DNA from 3 places in the Halomonas sp. TG39a genome. Region 1 is predicted to be linked to each of the others. Evidence: predicted binding sites of a transcription regulator. Region 1 holds the regulator's gene; each other region holds the start of a gene.
The links. Region 1 encodes sigma-54, which starts transcription at its own class of promoters, with help from an activator protein. Its sites were predicted from a motif close to TGGCACNNNNNTTGCTNT; they were not measured.
Positions count from the first base shown of each region.

Region 2: a site for sigma-54 is predicted at 3,628-3,645, ahead of amt (ammonium transporter). Genes of this name have one in related genera too.
Region 3: a site for sigma-54 is predicted at 3,201-3,218, ahead of U738_RS04710 (sugar phosphorylase). Genes of this name have one in related genera too.

Region 1 covers NZ_JQLV01000001.1:1,426,394-1,431,784, reverse strand. Annotated here, with positions in the region: gene U738_RS06215 (KdsC family phosphatase) at 1-218, shown strand, start outside; gene lptC (LPS export ABC transporter periplasmic protein LptC) at 219-788, shown strand; gene lptA (lipopolysaccharide transport periplasmic protein LptA) at 800-1,294, shown strand; gene lptB (LPS export ABC transporter ATP-binding protein) at 1,306-2,055, shown strand; gene U738_RS06195 (RNA polymerase factor sigma-54) at 2,220-3,632, shown strand; gene hpf (ribosome hibernation-promoting factor, HPF/YfiA family) at 3,731-4,039, shown strand; gene U738_RS06185 (PTS sugar transporter subunit IIA) at 4,044-4,514, shown strand; gene rapZ (RNase adapter RapZ) at 4,606-5,391, shown strand, end outside.
Region 2 covers NZ_JQLV01000001.1:1,891,964-1,897,354, forward strand. Annotated here, with positions in the region: tRNA gene U738_RS08360 (tRNA-His) at 1-1, shown strand, start outside; gene amt (ammonium transporter) at 120-3,500, opposite strand; gene U738_RS08370 (NAD(P)/FAD-dependent oxidoreductase) at 3,813-5,054, shown strand; gene U738_RS08375 (putative motility protein) at 5,205-5,391, shown strand, end outside.
Region 3 covers NZ_JQLV01000001.1:1,066,715-1,072,105, reverse strand. Annotated here, with positions in the region: gene ribH (6,7-dimethyl-8-ribityllumazine synthase) at 1-69, opposite strand, end outside; gene ribBA (bifunctional 3,4-dihydroxy-2-butanone-4-phosphate synthase/GTP cyclohydrolase II) at 88-1,254, opposite strand; gene ribD (bifunctional diaminohydroxyphosphoribosylaminopyrimidine deaminase/5-amino-6-(5-phosphoribosylamino)uracil reductase RibD) at 1,398-2,564, opposite strand; gene nrdR (transcriptional regulator NrdR) at 2,561-3,040, opposite strand; gene U738_RS04710 (sugar phosphorylase) at 3,251-5,017, shown strand; gene U738_RS04705 (TlpA disulfide reductase family protein) at 5,152-5,391, shown strand, end outside.

The DNA of each region.
Region 1 (5,391 bases):
CCTATTGCGGCGACGACCTGCCCGATCTAGCGGCGATTAAGCGCTGCGGCGTCGGCATTACGGTTCCTAACGCGCCGGATTATATGCACACCCACGCTGACTGGACCACCGAACGTCTGGGTGGCCACGGCGCCGTGCGTGAAATTTGCGACACGCTGCTTGAATCTCAAGGGCACTGGGGCGCGGTGCTTGACACCTATCTGCACGGTCGACCATAAATGTTGAAACGGCTTAACCTACGCCTCTGGCTCGGCGGGCTTGTTATCGCGCTAGGCGCGCTGTTGGTGTGGCTTGACCCAGGCGGGCCTCAAGATACCGCTATCGACCCTGAAGCACAGGCTCAGGAGCCAGGCCACGTACTCGAAAACGCTGAAATTACCCTGTTTGGTGATAACGGCAAGGTGTTGCAGTCGCTAAAAACGCCGCGCCTAATTCATACCCCTCAGCGAAGCGAAACCTGGACCGAAGAGCCCGAAGCCGTACTATACGACAGCGAAAACCGTCAGTGGCTGGCCAGCGCCGATGTCGGCACGCTCAATACCGCTACCCAAGCCCTGCTGCTGTCAGGTTCAGCTCGCCTGGTCGCGCCGGATGAAGGCTGGCAGCTAGACACCGAGCTATTGCATTATGATGGCCTAACTCAGCATGCCTGGAGTGAAACACCGGTAATGCTGCAGCAACCGCCCCAGCAAATGAGTGCCTCACGCATGGATGTGTGGCTTAACAATAGCCAGGTTCGGCTAACTGATAATGTGCGCGGCACGCACCCCCCGGCCACGCAACGCTAATAGGAATTGTCATGAAAGCACTTATTTACACAGCCCTTTTTGCGCTCGCGATGCCGCTACTGGCACTGGCCCAAACCTCACAACAGGCTCCGGTGGAAGTCGAAGCCGACCGTTTAGATCTCGACCAACGGGCGGGCACCGCCGTTTATACCGGGAATGTGGATATTCGTCAGGGCGAGATGCAGCTGCGCGGCGAGCGGGTAGAGATCGAACGCAACGCGGCTGGCGAACTCTCGACGGCAACAGCCACCGGCGAGCGCGCCTACCTGCGCCATCAAGCCGAAGGGCAAGATGGCCCGACGGAAGGTTGGGCGCGACGGATTATTTACCACGTCGCCGAGCGCCGCGTAGAGCTAATCGACCAAGCCGAACTGATCCAACAAGAAGATACCTTTAGCGGTGGGCGCCTTGAGTATTTTATTGACCGCGAAGTGATTCAAGCGCGCTCTGACGTTGACGGCAGTGAGCCCCAGCGCATTCGTATGACTATTCAGCCTGAACAATAGGGAGCCAAGCTGTGGCAACTGCTGACACTGCGCCGATCAAAACCCTGTATGCCCACCACCTGGCGAAAAGCTACAAGCGCCGCCGAGTGGTCAAAGACATCAATTTAGAGATCTCCCAAGGCAGCATTGTTGGCCTACTGGGCCCCAACGGCGCAGGTAAAACCACCTCGTTCTACATGATTGTCGGGCTGGTGAAATCCGATGCTGGCAAGGTCGGAATCGATGCGGTGGATTTAACCCGTGCGCCGATGCACGAGCGCGCAGCGGCGGGTATTGGCTACCTCCCCCAAGAGGCGTCTATTTTTCGCAAACTATCGGTTGCCGATAACATTATGGCGATACTCGAGACGCGCAAAGAACTTGACCGCACAGGACGCGAACAGCGCCTGGAAGCGCTACTCGAAGACTTTCATATCACCCACATCCGCGACAACCTTGGCATGAGCCTTTCGGGCGGTGAGCGCAGGCGTGTAGAAATTGCCCGCTCGCTGGCCACTGACCCTGCCTTTATTTTACTGGATGAGCCCTTTGCTGGCGTCGACCCTATTTCGGTAGGCGAGATCAAAACCATCATTCGTGCGCTGAAGCAACGTCATATTGGCGTACTGATCACCGATCACAACGTGCGTGAAACCCTCGATATTTGCGATATCGCCTATATCGTTGGTGATGGGCAAATCATTGCCAGCGGTTCACCCAGTGCCATTCTCGATAATCAGAAGGTCAGAGACGTATATCTGGGTGCTGATTTTCGCCTTTAAACTGATCAGCTATGCCTACAATCACCGCCTGCCCATAAACCTATTTTTTGGTTCTGTAAATAGCGCTCTGCAACAACTTTACTACCAATGGCATGCTTATTGCACTTGCACCAGACACTCACTCGCACTAGGGTGGAGCATTCTGATTAACGAGTGGTTCTCAGATGGTCATGAAAGCTTCTCTCCAACTGCGTATCGGCACACAGCTGACCATGACGCCCCAGTTGCAACAGGCGATTGCGCTGTTGCAACTCTCGACGCTGGACCTTCGTCAAGAAATTCAGCAGGCCCTAGATGCCAATCCCATGCTGGAGCAGGAAGATGAATTTGGTGAGCAGGCTGTCAGCGAGCCTAAGGAAGAAGAGTGGTCAGAGGGCATCCCCACTGAACTCTCAGTAGATAGCGACTGGTCAGATACCTATCAAGATATGGGTAGCCAGGGCGGCAGCAGCGAAGGCCCTGATTTTGAGCGTCAGGCAGCCGGGCAGAGCCTGCATGGGCACCTACTATGGCAGCTTGCCATGACCGACTTTAGCGCCCGCGAACAGCTTGTCGCAGAGAGCTTAATCGACGCGCTCGACGCCAACGGCTACTTAACCCAGCCGCTTAACGATATTCGTGAGGGCCTGCGTGCCCAGGGCATTGACGGGCTTAGCCAACGCGAGGTAGAAACCATTCTGCTCAAACTCCAGCAGTTTGAGCCAACCGGTATCTTTGCCCGCGACCTGCGTGAATGCCTGATGCTGCAGCTCGCCGCCCTGCCCGATGATACGCCGCTACTGGTTCCCGCCCGCCGCCTAGTGCGGCAGTTCCTCGAAGCGCTTGGTAAGGATGACATGCGCCTGCTAAAGCGCCGCCTGGGGCTCGATGACCAACAGCTGGCCGATGTTATCCTACTTATTCGCAGCCTCGACCCCCGCCCAGGCAGCGCCTACGGCGACACCGATGACAGCTATGTAACCCCCGACCTGGTCGTCCGCCACGACCACGAAGGCTGGCATTTAGAACTCAACCCAGAGGCCCTGCCACGGCTGCGCATTCAGCCCGACTACGCCAGTTTGATTAAGCGTGCGGACAAAAGCGATGACAACCAGTTTCTCAAAGAGCACCTACAGGAAGCGCGCTGGCTGATTAAGAGCCTCTCGAGCCGTAACGATACGCTGCTACGCGTGGGGCGCGAAATCATCACCCGCCAGATTGGCTTTTTAGAGCACGGCGAAGAAGCCATGAAACCGCTGATACTGGCCGATATTGCCGAAGCTGTGGAGATGCACGAATCGACGATTTCACGGGTCACGACGCAAAAATATATCCATACCCCCCGGGGCGTGTTCGAGCTCAAGTACTTTTTCTCAAGTCAGGTGAGCGGTCAAGATGGCGACAGTCACTCCAGCACCGCCATCCGCGCGCGACTCAAGAAATTGATTCAAGAGGAGCCACCCGGCAAGCCGCTCTCAGACAGCCGCCTAGTCACGCTATTAGGCGAAGGAGGGATTCAAGTAGCGCGGCGTACGGTGGCTAAATATCGCGAGGCCATGGGCATTCCTTCCTCCAGTGAGCGACGTCGTTTACGCTAGGTTCTGTCGACGTTGCAGCGAATCTCTCGACAAGGGCTTTGCAACGCGGCAAAAAGGGTTACAATCGAAGTACAGTCCGATGGATAAGGAGCACGTCAATGCAAGTAAATATCACTGGTCATCACGTAGAACTGACTGACGCCTTGCGTGACTATGTCAACGAAAAGCTTGAGCGTGTAGAGCGCCATTACGACAATATAACCACGGTGCAAGTCACCTTATCAGTGGAGAAAGAGCGCCAGCAGGCCGCTTGTACGCTGCACGCCGCAGGTGCTGACTTACATGCGGAAGCCCTCGACAGTGATATGTACGCCGCTATCGACGCCCTAGCGGATAAAATCGACCGTCAACTCGTTAAACACAAGGAAAAAGCACAAGCTCGCGCCCAAGGCGCAGGTGTGCGTTAATTCAATGACGTTGGAAACCATACTCCCCCCGGAGCGCGTTCTTTTTGACGTACCCGGGGGCAGCAAAAAAAGGGTGCTGGAGTTTTACAGCACCTTTATCGCGCAAAATATCCCCAGCCTGGACAGCCAAGAAGTGTTTAGCCGTCTAATCGGCCGCGAGCGCTTAGGCAGTACCGGTATCGGTAACGGCGTGGCTATTCCCCATGCGCGCAGCCCCCACTGCACCGCCCCTATCGCTGGTTTTTTAAAACTCTCAGAAGCGATTGATTTTGACGCTATCGACGGAGACCCGGTAGATCTGGTGTTTGTCCTGCTGGTACCTGAAGAAGCAGATGACACACACCTCTCTCTGCTCGGCCAAGTAGCGACCATCATGAATGATGCGGATACACGCCAGCAGCTGCGTAAAGCAGCCAGTCAGCGCGAGCTACTTGAGCTGATTACCGCCAAAATTCGTGAGCAATCCGCGGCCTAACGGTCTTCAAACCTGTTTTAAGGTTCGTTACGGCAGGTAATGTTTCGCTCACCACCCTCAACGCAGCTTGACCAAAGCAAAGAGAGACTCTATGCAACTGGTGATCATTAGCGGCCGCTCCGGGTCAGGCAAATCTATCGCTCTACAGGCGCTGGAGGACCTTGGCTATTATGCGATTGATAACCTCCCCGCTATGCTGCTGGGCTCGTTGGTGGACGAATTACGCGACCAGGGTGACCGCGCTCACTTGGCGGTCAGTATCGATGCCCGTAATTTGCCGGGAGCGCTGGAGCGCCTACCGTCTTTGTTAGAAGAGTTGCGCCAGCGTAAAATCGATTTTCAAGTTATTTACTTGACCACCGATGCCCGTATCCTGCTTGAGCGTTACTCCGCTACCCGGCGACGCCATCCGCTGACTCGGGATAGCGAGATGACCCTGGAAGAGGCGATCAATAAAGAAGAGGAGACGCTGGAGGATATTCGCGATCTAGCCGATCTATTGATCGATACATCTCGCTTATCGGTACACGATTTGCGCCGTCGCATTACCGACCAGGTAGCGCACCAGCGCCGCGATAAGCTAACGCTGACCCTTGAGTCGTTTGGTTATAAACGCGGCGTGCCGTTAGACGCTGATTTGGTCTTCGACGTGCGCTGTCTGCCGAACCCTTACTGGGACCCAACGCTACGCCAGTTCACCGGCCGCGACGCTGAGATTGTGGCTTTTTTGAGCGGCTATCCCATTGTTGACGCCATGAGCGACGACATTCTGGCTTGGCTAGAGCGTTGGCTACCCGCTTACCAGAATAGCCAACGCAGCTACATGACTATCGCGATTGGCTGCACCGGTGGCCAACACCGCTCGGTCTATATGGTC
Region 2 (5,391 bases), 470 kb from region 1:
ATTAGCCGGTATATCCTCCAGTATTTATCCTAGCCTATTTTAGTGACTGCCTTCCTTCTCTTAGAGACGATGCCCATCTTGGGTTTTTTTGCGTTTCTGGCATTTAGATTTCCCTGCCGCTAGCGTGGCATCACCTTAATGCGGTGGTTCGCCATATGGGTGAGTGGTTCAGGTCTGCCGAGTAAATTCCCCTGTGCGTAGTCGATGCCCATTTGGTGCAGCGTGTCCAGCGTTGCTTGGGTCTCCACAAATTCAGCAATTGTCTGAATCGCCAACGCCTTGCCAACGGCATGAATCGCCTCAACCATTGCCCGGTCAATGGGGTCCTGATGCACATTGCGGATAAAGCTACCGTCAATTTTTAGATAATCGACGGGCAACTGCTTTAGGTAGCTAAAAGAGGAGACGCCGGTGCCAAAGTCATCCAGTGCAAAGCGGCAGCCATACTCTTTCAGGGTGACAATTAATTCACTGACATTGGAGAGTTGGGCAATAGCGGTGCTTTCGGTAATTTCAAAACACAGCGTGCCGTGGGGTAGCTCTGCCTTGGCAACTTGGCTAATAAGGTCCTGGCAAAAATCAGCATCAGAAAGCGAATCGCCCGAAAGATTGATACCCCACAGGCTATGTGACGGCAGTGCTGCGTGGCGGTTTTGATCCCCTAGCCAGGCCAGGGTGTTACGGATAACCCAGCGGTCAATACGCACCATAAAGTGATATCGCTCAGCGGCGGGGAGAAAGCTACCCGGCGCGATGACCTCTCCCTGCTCTTCGAGGCGGAGCAGAATTTCGCGGTAGCCAGGGCTGTCGGCACAAACGGCTGTAATGGGTTGGGCGAAAAGGCGGAAAGCGTCGTTATCCAAGCCATTTTGCAGGCGTTGTGCCCACTGAAGTTCGCCGTGCTTTTCCAGTAACGAATGATCGTCAGGCTGATAGCAGTGGATGCGATTACGGCCGGTCTCTTTTGCGACGTAGCACGCTGCATCAGAAGCGTGGAGTGCCTGGCTCAACTGCATGGGCTGAGCAGGGTTTAATTCAACCAAGCCAATGCTCACACCGATACCAAAGGTGTGTCCCTGCCAGGCAAAACGGTACTGTTCGATATCGCAGCGCAGCGCTTCTGCAATTGTCAAAGCGCGCTCTAAAGTGCAATCAGGTAGCAACAAAGCAAATTCATCGCCACCCAGGCGTGCGGCGATATCGCTGCTGCGCACGTGGCCTTTTAATTTTAACGCGACCTGGCGCAGCAGTTCGTCTCCCGCGAGATGGCCGCAGCTGTCATTGACGATTTTGAATTGATCAAGATCCAGGTAGCACAGCACATGTTGACCATCGTCGCGGTTGAGTAGCGCGGTGAGCGCTGATTCGAAGGCGCGGCGATTGAGCAGGTCGGTTAGGTTATCGTGGCTGACCTGATAGCTGAGCTGTTCGGTCAGTTGGCGAGTGAGGCTGACATCCTGAAAAACGACCACTGCGCCGAGGGTAATGCCGCTGCGTGAACGTATCGGTGAGGCGCTGTGTTGGATGGGAGTGCGCGCGTGCTCACGATTAACCAGCAGGCAGTGTTCGGTGGAGTGTACCGAGGTTAGTTGGGTGAGCACTTGCCTGGCTGGATTGCTTAGCGGCTCACCGCTGGCTTCTTCGCGTAATTGGTACACCAGATAGATGGGCTTATCCATGGCCTCTTCGGGTGTCCATCCAGTTAAACGCGTAGCCTCGGTATTGATAAACGTCACGTTGCCACTGGCGTCGCAGGTAATCACGCCATCCCCGATAGAGGCCAGCGTGGTGCGGGCTAGATCCCGCTCGCGGTTTAGCTGCTCTTGTAACTGTTTACGCTCGGTGATATCGCGCACCATGCCCGAGCGTTCTGATGCGGAGCCGCTGGCACCCTCGCTCACCTGTATTTCCAGATAGCGCACCTGCATATCTGTAGAGCGTCGTTTGATTTCATGGCGCTCCCCAGGAATAAGGGAGCGCCCCGGCAATAGCTGCGTAACAGGTTGGCCAATAAGTTGTAAGGCCTCTACCTCAAAGAGTTGCTCAGCGCCGGGGTTGAGGCTTGTCAGGGTGCCGTCTGCCTGCCAGGTAATCACACCGTCGCGCAGATTGCGCAGCATGACGCGGGTATGCCCAACGGCGCGTTCAAGGGCGGCGGTGACGCGATTATAGCTCGCCGCTATTTCGCCCACTTCGGTGAACGGGTCGGCGTCAATTCGCTGGCGCATATCGCCCTGCTGTTCATGCTGACGCATATGCTCAAGCAGTTGGTTCAACTCATTCTTAGCGCCATGTTCGGCGAGGTTAAGGCCCATCTTTTCTGCTTCAGGTGAGACGCGAATGGGTAAGAAGCGCCGGGTAATACGAAACAGCAGCCAGGCGCTGCCAAAGCTCCAGACACCGCATACCACAACGCCCAGCAGCTGGGCGCCAAACTGAGCTGCTCGAGACAGGCCGCTATCCAGCAGCGTTAAGTCAGCCACCCAAGGCAGGGCTAGCGTCCCCCATATGCCCGCTACGAGGTGTGAGGGTATGGCGCTGACGGCATCATCAATATGCTTGCTTAGCAGCCATTCACTGGTCAGCACCATCAGGACGCCGCTAACTGCACCCAGCCCAAATGCCGCCGATAAAGAGATCACGTGAGCGCTGGCGGTGACGGCAACCAAGCCCGCAATGGCGCCATTAATCGCATACATCACGTCCGCGTAGCGCCGCGTTCTTAGGCCCATTAACATGCCCGAAAGAATGCCGCCAACGGCGCCCAAAACAGTATTGGCTATTATGCCGGGTATTTGCGCGGTAACCGCCAGGGTGCTGCCGCCGTTAAAACCAAACCAGCCTAAAATCATAAACAGCGCGCCGAGCATGGCGAGGGGGAGGTTGCCAGAGGGAAAGGCGGTAGGTGGTTTGCCATGGGTGAAGCGCCCAGTGCGTGGGCCAATACAGAGTACGGCTGCCAGCGCTACCCAGCCGCCCACGCTATGCACCACCGTCGAGCCCGCAAAATCGACAAACCCAAGCGACCCTAGCCAGCCCTTTGCGCCGCCCAAAAGCCCGCCCCATGCCCAATGGCCAAATACCGGGTAGATCAGTAGGGCGATCCAGAGAGCCGTCCATGTGTAGGCTAAAAAGGGCATGCGTTCTGCCACCGAGCCCGACACAATGGTCGCGGCGGTAGCACAAAACATTGCCTGGAAAATAAAAACGGTAATCACCCAGCTACTGGAAGCTTCTAGCTGCCAACCAAACAGCGTCGTACCGATTAAGCCGTGGTGGGCGTCGCCAAACATGATGCCAAAGCCGACTAACCAAAAAACACTGACGGCAATGGCAAAGTCCGCTACGTTTTTCATAGCGACGTTGATAGCGTTCTTGGTGCGCGTAGTACCCGCCTCTAGGCAGAGAAAGCCAGCTTGCATCACAAATACCAGAGCAGCGGCCCATAGCACCCAGAGTGTGTCGAGCAGCGAGCTATGCAAATCTAGCGTGGCAGGCATGATGTTTTCCTTAGCAACTTTTGGTGCACATGCGCTTCTTTTTGGTGCTTTATTGGATTTGCGCGGTAGGAGAAGAAACCGTTACGGCGGCGCTAGCTGAATGCCATTTAGGTTTCCTAATAGAAACTAAGCAATTGTTATGCCGCTAATAGTGAAGTCATCGTTTTTGACGCTTATAGCAGTGTTAATTGCTGTTTATTGATGTAAAAATAGCGTTTACGACTATATAAATGCGGATGAATTGGTGATATTTTTCAAATGGTTATCGATCTTCAAATGTGGTTCTAAATCCGTGAAAGGGAGTGCATCAAAATGGCGCGTCAAACGGTAGTTTTGGGAGCAGGCATGGTGGGTGTCAGCATTGCCTGGCATCTGCGCCAGCGGGGGCATGAGGTCACCCTGGTGGACCGCCTTCAGCCTGGCCGTGAAACCTCGTTTGGCAATGCGGGTATCATTCAGCGTGAAGCGGTTAGGCCGTACCCTTTTCCCCGCGACGTCAAAACGCTACTTAGCGTCTTACCTAATCGCCGGGTAGATATTCGTTATCGCACGGCGGGGATGGTTAACGCTGCCTCCCCGTTATTGCGCTACTGGATGAACTCGGCGCCGAAGGCTTACCAGAAAATTGTCCCGGAATACGCCTCACTTATTCAGCTTTCGCTAAAAACCCACGGCCCGATGATTGATGCCGCAGGCGCCGAGCACCTGGTGCGCAGGCAGGGGTGGCTTGAGCTTTATCGCACTCCTGAAAAGCTGGCGGCGCGGATAAAAGAGGCTGAAGAAGCGCGGCGTCTTTATGGCGTGGAGTTCGCGCAGTTGGATAGGGCGGCTCTTGTGGATAAAGAGCCTTCCCTGAGCGATACCATTATCGGTGCGATTCACTGGCTGGATCCCTGGACCGTTGCTGATCCCGGTGCGCTGGTTGCGGCTTACGCGGAGGCGTTTAGCAACGACGACGGACGCATTTTGCAGGCGGATATTAAGTCAGTTAAGCAGGTGGGGGAGCGCTGGCAGGTTAATACCGCCTCCGAAACATTAGAAGTAGATGAGGTCGTGGTGGCGCTAGGTCCATGGGCGGGAAGCTGGCTAAAAGAGCTTGGCTATCACTTTCCTACCTTTGTTAAGCGTGGCTATCACATGCACTACGTACCTCAGGCGTCGGCAAAGCTCAATTTTTGGGTTATGGATGCCGAGGTCGGCTATCTGCTGGCGCCGATGAACGCTGGCGTTCGTTTGACCACAGGTGCCGAATTGGACCGCTTGGATGCGCCTGCGGATGTTAATCAATTAGCAGCAGCTGAGAAAGTCGCGCGCAGCGTATTCCCGCTAGGCGAGCGCTGCGATGACGCCGCTTGGAAGGGCGCACGGCCCTGTTTGCCCGATATGAAGCCGGTAATTGGGCCTGCGCCGCGGCACCCAGGGCTATGGCTGGCCTTTGGCCATGGCCACCAAGGATTTACCTTAGGGCCTGCTACAGGCCATCTGCTGGCGGATATGATGGAAGGGCAACCTACCGCCATTGATATGGCGCCCTTTCGCGCTGATAGGTTCTAACTAGCGCTATATTCATTAATGATCAGGATGATTAAGCCGATAGTATTAGAGAGCGTCAGGTGTAAGCACACGTAGTAATGATGATTTTTTTGCGTGTGACCTAATGCTTTGCTAATTTGTAGGTACATTCGCACGCCATGAGGTGGAAATATGGATGTTGGTATCAGTAGTTCAGTAAGCGCATCGCTGTATATGAACCAGGCGCAAACCGCTGAACAGGCTCAAATGCAGGTGTTCAAAGAAGCTTTGGATACGCAAGCTGATCAAGTAACGGAAATAATGGCCTCCGCTGACACTGGCGCTCAGCCAGACTTGGCGAAAGAGGGCAATGTAGGCA
Region 3 (5,391 bases), 360 kb from region 1:
GCCGACCACAATGACATAGTGGCCATCGACGTCAACAAAGGTACCTTCAACTTGAGTGAGGGAGTGCATCAATTTATTCCTGCTAAATTAGTCTTGCTGAGAAGTTGGCTCGTACGCCGTGTCGTTAGGACCCAGTCGCTCGACGACTTCAAGGTCAAAGCCGGACAGCGCGGAGAACTTCCACGGTGAACTAAGTAAGCGCATTTTACCCACGCCTAAATAGCGCAGAATCTGCGAACCGGTGCCGATGGTTAAGTAGTTACCGGCGCCGTCGGAATCGCTAGTACGCGGCTGACGCACACGATCCAAAAAGATATCCAACTGATCTTTTAAATCCTGATGAGGGCGGCCGTCATCAATCAGCACAAACACACCCGGCGCGGCACCGGCAATCTCTTCCAGCGCCCGATGAGCATCCCAACGGCACTGCTCGTCTTTCATCAAGCCCATCACGTCGCGTAGCGTATCGCTAAGATGCACGCGCACCGTGGTGGCTTGCTCAGGCGTGGGCTGGCCGTTCACCAATGCCAGGTGATGGGCGCCCTGTATACGATCACGGAAAACGTGCAACGTCAGCTCGCCATGGGAGGTCATCACCGTTGACGCTTCTAGATGGTCGATGGTCTGCTCATTGACGATGCGGTAGTGAATCAAATCCGCAATGGTGCCAATTTTAATACCGTGCTCATGAGCAAAGGCTTCGAGTTCCGGGCGGCGCGCCATGCTGCCATCATCATTCATGACTTCGCAGATCACACCGCTGGGGTCACAGCCTGCCAGAGCCGCCAAGTCACACGCCGCTTCGGTATGCCCGGCACGACGCAGCACACCGCCCGGTTCTGCCATCAGCGGAAAGATATGGCCCGGCTGCACGATATCCGACGGCTTGGCATGGGGCGCCGCCGCTGCCTGTACTGTGCGCGCTCGATCCGCCGCGGAAATACCGGTCGTGACCCCTTCGGTTGCCTCAATCGAAAGCGTAAATTTGGTACCAAAACCGGAGCCGTTATCACGCACCATCAATGGCAAATTAAGCTGCTCACAACGGGCACGGGTCATTGGCATACAGATCAAGCCACGGGCGAAACGGGCCATAAAGTTGATATGTTCGGCCTGCACTTTTTCGGCGGCCATGATGATATCACCTTCATTTTCGCGATCCTCATCGTCCATGAGAATCACCATTTTGCCCTGGCGAATATCTTCAACCAGCTCGGCGATAGGGGCTAAGCCTCTAGAGGTGGGGTGCGCCATGGAATCTCCAGTCAATGTTTTCATGAACAGTTGTCACGAACGGTTCTCATGAGCGGTTGTCATTAACAATTATCACAAACAATTGCCGTGAGCAGTTGTCGCAAAGAAAACGTCCCGCGAAAAATTAGTCATGATTTTGCGCGTCAGGGTACCTTGCTCTCGTTCAATGCGCTAGTCGCCTGAGGAGAGGCGATAATGCGCCAATCACGCCCCACCGCTCGCATATCATGAATGGTTAAACGCCGCTGGTCGGCCATACGCGAGAGCCCTGGCAGCGCAAAAAGCGGCCGTGCTTCGCCACCTAACAGCGTGGGGGCGACAAACAGCTGCAGTTCATCGACCAGCGCCGCGTCAAGCATAGCGCCTGCCAGCGTCGCACCGGTTTCCACCAGCAGTTCGTTAACCTGCTCATTTTCTGCTAACCACTGCAGCATTGCCACTAGATCGATACGACCATCGCTCCCAGCGGGCACTATCTGAACTTCCGCACCCGCTTGGATTAGCCGTTCGCGCTTCTCCTCCGCGTGCTCTGGCGTGGTGATCACTAGCGTCCGCCCTGGTTCGCTTAAACAGGCCGCCGCCAGGGGTAAGCGCAAGTGGGTATCTAAAATCACCCGCAGAGGCTGGCGGCGAACCACGTCGTCAACATTATCGAGGTGCAGCTGCTCTTTGCGTAGCGTTAGCCGTGAGTCGTCCATAATAAGCGACTCCACACCGCTCAATATGGCGCTGGAGCGCGCCCGCAGCCGCTGCACCTGTGTTCGCGCTTCGGGCCCGGTAATCCACTGGGACTCCCCGGATCCCATGGCGGTACGGCCGTCTAAACTCATCGCCATTTTCAGGCGCACAAAGGGACGCTGTTGGGTCATGCGAGCAATAAAGCCGGGGTTTAACCCGCGCGCTTCACTCTCAAGCAAGCCCACAGCAACCTCGACACCGCCCTCTTCAAGCATGCGAATGCCGCGACCGCTCACCTGGGGGTTAGGATCCACCATCGCGATCACTACCCGTGACACGCTGGCCTCCTTCAATGCTACCGCACAGGGCCCGGTGCGCCCGGTGTGGGAACAGGGCTCCAGAGTCACGTAGGCGGTCGCCCCCTGGGCCCGCTCACCGGCGGCATTTAAAGCGTGGATTTCGGCATGGGGTTCACCGGCACACCGATGAAAGCCTTCACCGACAATCTGCTCATCACGCACAATCACACAGCCGACCCGCGGGTTCGGATCAGTAGTGTATAAGCCCTTTTGCGCCAGTTGCAGCGCCCGCGCCATATAGCGGTGGTCGGCGTGGCTAAAATCGCTGCTCATTTTGACGGTCCGCTCTTGTTTGAGGGCTCTTGGGAAAGCCGATCAATCTCAGCGCGAAATTCATCCAGATCCTGGAACTTGCGATACACCGAGGCAAAGCGGATATAAGCCACGTGATCAAGGGTTTTAAGCGCTTGCATGACCGACTCACCGATATCCCGGGCGTTGATCTCACGATCGCCCCGAGCGCGCAGCGTTTGACGAATGCGCTCCACCGCCGCTTCAATGGCTTCAGCACTGACCGGGCGTTTTTCCAGTGCGCGCAGCATGCCTGCCCGCAATTTGGCTTCGTTAAAGCTCTCCCGTGAGTCGTCAGACTTCACCACTCGCGGCATGACCAATTCAGCGGTTTCGTAGGTGGTAAAGCGCTCTTGGCAGCTCGCACACTGGCGGCGACGGCGCACCTGGTCGCCATCGGCTACCAGCCGCGAATCGGTCACTCGAGTATCGTTTGCACCACAAAAAGGGCAATGCATGGCGGTCAACCTGTTGTCAGCTCGTGTCGGCGTGCCCCACGAGTTAGCGTGTTATAACCTGTCAATGTGTGTGCTATTAATGGCGTTTCGCAGTAGCAACTGCCACAAGCTAATATATCTTAGCGTTTAAACGCGGTATCAACCTCGTATTGTAACGATTTGGCACACAAGCTGCAGCGTTTGTGGCAGATTGTTTATCAGGAGTCACCCATGCCCCCCTTTGAGCAGACCGTTCACGCCTATCTCAGCCACCTTTACGGGCCCCGTGCAGGCGAAGTGCAGCGCCGTTTAAACCAGCGCCTGGCACATTTCCAGTCGCTTGCCCCATTTTCACCCAACGCCGTGGAAGCCAACGCTAATAACGCACCTTCCTGGAGCGAAAAGGACCAGTGGGTGATCAGCTATGGGGACTCGATTATTGAAGAGGGCGAGCCACCGCTGGCAGTGCTTAGCGATTTTCTTCAAGCCCGGCTGGGCGATCGCATCAGCGGCGTGCACGTTTTGCCTTTCTTTCCTTGGAGCAGCGACGACGGTTTTTCGGTGATCCACTATCGGGAAGTGAACACCGATCTCGGCGACTGGTCGCATATCCGCGAGCTGGCCAGCCATTATCACTTAATGGCCGACCTGGTGCTCAACCACGTTTCAAGGGAGTCTCTCTGGTTTGTCGATTACCTGAGCGGCAGCCTGCCGGGGCGCGACTACTTTATCGAGGTCGACCCGGATACCGATGTCTCCCAGGTGGTGCGACCACGCAGCAGCCCACTGCTAGTCCCTATTTCCACCCGGCGCGGCACTCGCTATCTGTGGGCGACATTCTCCGAAGACCAGCTTGATCTAAACTTTGAAAACCCGGATGTGCTGCTCGAGTTCGTGGGTATTTTGCTGTTCTACCTGGAGCAAGGCACGCGGATTGTGCGTCTGGATGCGGTGGCCTTTCTGTGGAAGAAATTGGGTACCGCCTGCATTCATCTGCCGGAAACCCACACCGTGGTGCGGCTGCTGCGGGCGATTGTGGATCACGTGGCGCCAGGCACTCTGCTGATTACCGAAACCAATGTGCCCCACCAGGAAAACATCAGTTATTTTGGCTTAGATCGTCTTGCGGAAGGAGAGCCCGACGAAGCCCATATGGTGTATCAATTTGCCCTTCCTCCCCTGCTGTTGCATACCCTCACCCGTGGTGAAGCGAGCACCCTGCAAACTTGGCTTGCCAGCCTTCCCGTCCTGCCTGACCACTGCACCTACCTCAACTTTACCGCCAGTCACGACGGAATCGGCGTGCGCCCACTGGAAGGCTTGCTGCCCGATCACGAGCGCGATGCACTGCTGGAGCTGATGCACAAATTCGGCGGCTTTGTCAGCATGCGCAGTAACCCGGATGGCAGCGATACGCCCTATGAGATCAATATCACCTGGTTTGAAGCCATGCGCGGCACCCGCCGTGGTCCCGACCCATGGCAGATTGCGCGCTTTCTATGCAGCCAGGCGATTATGTTGAGTTTGCAGGGCATACCCGCGCTGTATATTCACACCCTGACAGGCACCCTCAATGACGTGGAAGGCGTTGAGCGCAGCGGGCGCCTGCGCTCGATCAACCGTCGGCGCTGGCAGCGCAGCGAGCTTGACCTCCTACTCGATAGCCCGTCGACGCCCACTCACGATGTTTTCCACGCCTTAAACCGGCTATTAGACCAGCGCCGCAAGGAGCCCTGCTTTCACCCCAATGCCGCTCAACGGGTTGTGGTCTCAGCACCGGAACTGTTGGCAGTAGAGCGCGGCCCGCTCCACGATGGTCGCCGGCTGCTAGCGCTGTATAACGTCACCGACCTACCGCTTCCTTTAGAGAATATGGGTGAGGCAGTTACCCAGGCACTTGAAAAACACGCCTGGCAAGCGCTGGATCCTGCTAACCCCTGGAGCGCCGAAGGTTCGCTGCCGCCTTACGCCGTACGCTGGTTAGTGGCTGATCGTTAATACCGTCGAGAAGCCTAAAGCTTCAAAAACCGCCAATTGCGACATATCGCCCCAGGTATAAAACACCTAATCCCTAAATAATGTCGTGCTGCGACAATGCCCGCACAGCTTTATTCTAGGGGTTATTTTTTCTTATGTTGCAACAGAGTGTTGCCCTGGGCCCAATGGGCTTTAGTATCCACCAGCTCTTGATTGGCTTGGCTTTTTTATTGGCGCTGCTTGCCGGTGCGCTGCTGGGGCGCCGTCATGGGGTGTCTGTTAGCGATACGCTATTCACTCTGCTGTTTGTCGCTTTTATAGGCGCCCGCCTGGTCTTCGTGGTGCGTTACTGGGGCGAGTATGACGGCCTGCTTTCCCGCCTGGATATTCGCGAT